DNA from 2 places in the Scytonema hofmannii PCC 7110 genome. Region 2 is predicted to be linked to the other one. Evidence: predicted binding sites of a transcription regulator. Region 2 holds the regulator's gene; the other holds the start of a gene.

Region 1 (2,208 bases), 4.1 Mb from region 2:
ACAAATTACCTGATAAGCGATCGCCAGTCACTGAGTTGGTGAAAGTTACTGTTTTCCTTCAGCAATCAGTCAGTAAAACAGCGAACAGAGAAACTGGTCACTGGTCACTTGGTCACTTGGTCACCGGTCACTGGTCACTGGTCACTGTTTAGATATCTTTTTCGCTTAACTCTCTGGTTATGTAGTCAAACGGCTCATCTAAAAAGGTAGTATCGCTCACACCTGTTGCAGCCACTTGCGCCTTCACAATATCCTTCATAATTTGGATACCGAAAACAGTAGGACCAATGGGAACTCCCAAAGAATTGTAAGTTTCCCGCAACCCTTGCAGCACGCGCTCATCTAGAACATCCATACTACCTGCAACCAGAGCATAGGTAGCATAGCGCAGGTAGTAGTCCATATCACGGAGACAAGCCGCATAACGACGAGTTGTGTAAGCATTTCCACCCGGACGAATCAACTCAGGTTGTTCCTCAAATAATTTAGAACCAGCCTGCTTGACAATTGACGCCGCATTTGAGTTGATAGACGCAGCAGCTTGAACCCGTGCTGTTCCACTTTCAAAATACGACTTGAGGTTGTCTATGGCATTCCGGTCAAAATAACGTCCAGCAACGTCATAATTTTTAATTAAGCTAGTTACTGCATCCCGCATTCCTTTTTCTCCCAATCAATCCTATTATGGTTTGATATTTATCTGATTGCTGTTCGCAATCGGCATCTTTTTGCGCCACTTATTAAAAGAAGCCACAGCACAAAAACAATCTGTGCGCTATTTATGGATTCTATGCCAAAGTTGTCCCTTGCGGGGTGAACTTTTTTAAGAGGGAGTGACCAGTGACCAGTGACCAGTGACCAGTGACCAGTGACCAGTGACCAGTGACCATTATTTAAATAAAAATTAAATGTCATGCTTCTCAATGACATTTTGTAGTAAACAATACAAAATCTACTAATGTCCTGTTTCTAGGATATTCCAGGGGTCTGATGGATTTGCAGTTAGCGAGCTTTCTTCAGCAAACATTGAACACTCTGGTTTTACTATTGATAAATCGGCAGCCTAAGGAGTAACCATGACAACCCCACAAGAAGTCCTGAAGATGATTCAGGATAACAACATTCAGATGATCGATCTGAAATTCATCGATATGCCAGGGATTTGGCAGCACTTGACGCTTTACCAAAACCAAATCGATGAGACTTCCTTTACGGACGGCGTACCTTTCGACGGTTCTAGTATCCGGGGTTGGAAAGCCATCAACGAATCGGACATGGCGATGGTACTCGATCCAAACACTGCCTGGATCGACCCTTTCATGCAAGAACCAACGCTCAGTATTATCTGTAGCATTAAGGAACCTCGCACGGATGAATGGTACAGCCGTTGTCCTCGCGTGATTGCCCAGAAAGCAGTTGACTATCTGGTGAAAACTGGTCTTGGCGATACAGCGTTCTTTGGTCCTGAAGCTGAATTTTTCATTTTTGATGATGTCCGCTTTGACCAAAACCAACACTCAGGCTACTACTATGTAGACTCGGTTGAAGGTCGTTGGAATTCTGGTAGAGAAGAAGGTCCCAACCTGGGTTACAAACCCCGCTACAAAGAGGGTTACTTCCCAGTTGCGCCTACGGATACCTCACAAGATATGCGGACAGAAATGCTGCTCACCATGGCAAAGTGCGGAGTGCCAATTGAAAAGCACCACCACGAAGTTGCTACTGGCGGTCAGTGTGAACTGGGTTTCCGTTTTGGAAAGTTGATTGAAGCAGCTGATTGGTTGTTGACTTATAAGTACGTCATCAAGAACGTTGCTAAGAAGTATGGTAAAACCGTTACCTTCATGCCCAAGCCAGTCTTCCAAGACAACGGCTCTGGCATGCACACCCACCAATCTATTTGGAAGGATGGTCAACCGTTGTTTGCTGGAGACAAGTATGCTGGCTTGAGTGATATGGCGCTGCACTACATTGGCGGTATTCTCAAACACGCACCTGCATTGCTTGCAATCACTAACCCCACTACCAACTCTTACAAGCGCTTAGTACCCGGTTACGAAGCACCAGTAAACTTGGCTTATTCTCAAGGTAACCGTTCCGCTTCGATTCGGATTCCATTGTCTGGTACTAACCCCAAAGCCAAGCGCTTGGAGTTCCGTTGTCCTGATGCGACTTCTAACCCCTATCTGGCATTCGCTGCTATGTTAT
Region 2 (2,208 bases):
ATATGGCGTTTACCCGAATATTGGCAGAACCCATTTCAGCCGCAAGGTAGCGCACGCAAGCTTCCAACCCTGCTTTGGCAACTCCCATGACATTGTAGTTGGGAATTGCTCGTACACCACCCAGGTAAGAGAGAGTGACAATACTTCCTCCCTCAGTCATCAAAGGTTTAGCGATCCCTGCTAGCTGTACTAGAGAGTAAGTACTCACTTCCATTGCCAGATTAAAGCCAGAACGAGAGGTGTTACTGAAGTCTCCAGTCAGGTCATCTTTACTGGCAAACGCTAGACAATGGATGAGGATATCTAGCTTCCCCCACTTTTGCTGGATTTCTTCAAAGGTTGACTTAACCTGCTCGTCATTTTGGACATCACAAGGAAGAAACAAGCTGGGGTTGAGGGGTTCTACCAGTTCTGCAACTTTCTTTTCCATTTTGCCTTTTTCATCTGGTAAGTAAGTAATCCCCAGATTTGCTCCTGCTTTATGCAGTTGTTGGGCGATCCCCCAGGCAATGGATCGGTTGTTTGCAATTCCTGTTACAATAGCTTTTTTTCCTGTCAGGTCAAGCATATTAATTCTTAATGTGAACTTTCATGCTTGAGCATACTAGAATCTGACGCTAGTTGTCTGGAGTTTTGAGCAGTATTAGTAATTATCATGATCCGGGTACCTGTTAGCTACCAGAAAATTGTTACTGAAAGCTTCGGGAAATCTCAATATATCTTCGGGTTTTTTCTAAAAAACTGTTTTACAAAAACTTTTGTAATTAACTATTAAAAAGTACTAGATCTAAACAGGAAAAATTATGTATCATGAGGAACAATTAACTATGAGCACCAGAGGATAAGTATAGGAAAGAACAAAAAGGTTGACAATGTGTTCTTGATTTTTCGGGTGTATTCTTAGGGAATTAGTTTTAATTTTTCCGGCATTGGGTAGGGGAAGGGAGATGATGACACAAGATAAGGCCCTAGCAAACGTTTTTCGTCAGATGGCAACAGGAGCTTTTCCTCCTGTTGTGGAGACGTTTGAACGAAATAAAACCATCTTTTTCCCTGGCGATCCTGCCGAACGAGTGTATTTCTTATTGAAAGGAGCCGTTAAACTCTCCAGGGTGTACGAGGCAGGAGAAGAAATAACCGTAGCACTACTTCGGGAAAATAGTGTTTTTGGCGTTTTGTCCTTGCTAACAGGAAACAAATCAGATAGGTTTTACCATGCAGTTGCTTTTACACCTGTTGAACTACTGTCAGCTCCAATTGAACAGGTGGAGCAAGCACTCAAGGAAAACCCAGAATTGTCGATGTTAATGCTGCGCGGACTGTCTTCGCGAATTTTACAAACAGAGATGATGATTGAAACCCTTGCTCACCGAGATATGGGTTCGCGATTGGTGAGTTTTTTATTAATTCTCTGTCGTGATTTTGGCGTTCCTTGTGCCGATGGAATCACAATTGATTTGAAGCTATCTCATCAAGCAATAGCGGAAGCAATTGGTTCGACTCGCGTTACCGTAACCAGGCTACTAGGTGACCTGCGCGAGAAAAAGATGATTTCCATTCATAAGAAAAAGATTACTGTCCACAAGCCCGTTACTTTAAGTCGGCAATTCACCTAAAAGAGTTCTGAGTGTTGAGTCAATTCGTTAGAAGCAACTCTGTAGCTATGCTTAAAGCTCTCTTAAAAACTCAACACTCTCCTCTAATTTCTCCACAGATGATGGCTGGAAGTAGTAGGCTGTATCTGGAAGGATTTCGTCGGTAGCTTAAAGATGACCACCGGGTACATCCTAATATTGGCAATATTAATTTTGGGAGGCGCGATCGCCACAGTGGGAGACCGTATCGGTACCCGAGTTGGCAAGGCGCGACTCTCACTTTTCAATCTGCGTCCTAAAAATACAGCAGTACTGGTTACTATTCTTACAGGAACTTTAGTCTCGGCATCAACTCTGGCAATTTTGTTTGCTGCTGACGAAGGGTTGCGCAAAGGAGTGTTTGAGTTAGAGGATATACAAAAAGACCTTCGTCGCAAGCGCGAAAGTCTTGAATCCACAACTCAACAACTGGATGTCACGCGGAAAGAACTAGAGCAAGCTAGAAAAGAACAACAAGAGAAAGAAGAACGTTTGCAAAAAACCAATGAGTCATTAAAGGAGGCAAATGCCAAACAACAAGCAACGCAAAACCAACTGAATCGCACGACAGAAC

What was found. The regulator NtcA, encoded in region 2, controls nitrogen genes in cyanobacteria. The targets are predictions, from matches to a motif close to TNTGTANNNNNNNNTACANA.
Region 1: the regulator NtcA is predicted to act here: its motif matches at 931-950, upstream of glnA (type I glutamate--ammonia ligase).

What each region holds. Positions count from the first base shown of each region.
Region 1 is NZ_KQ976354.1:6,192,276-6,194,483, reverse strand. It holds gene apcB (allophycocyanin subunit beta) at 149-658, opposite strand; gene glnA (type I glutamate--ammonia ligase) at 1,077-2,208, shown strand, end outside.
Region 2 is NZ_KQ976354.1:10,260,652-10,262,859, forward strand. It holds gene fabI (enoyl-ACP reductase FabI) at 1-568, opposite strand, end outside; gene ntcA (global nitrogen regulator NtcA) at 948-1,616, shown strand; gene WA1_RS43385 (DUF3084 domain-containing protein) at 1,770-2,208, shown strand, end outside.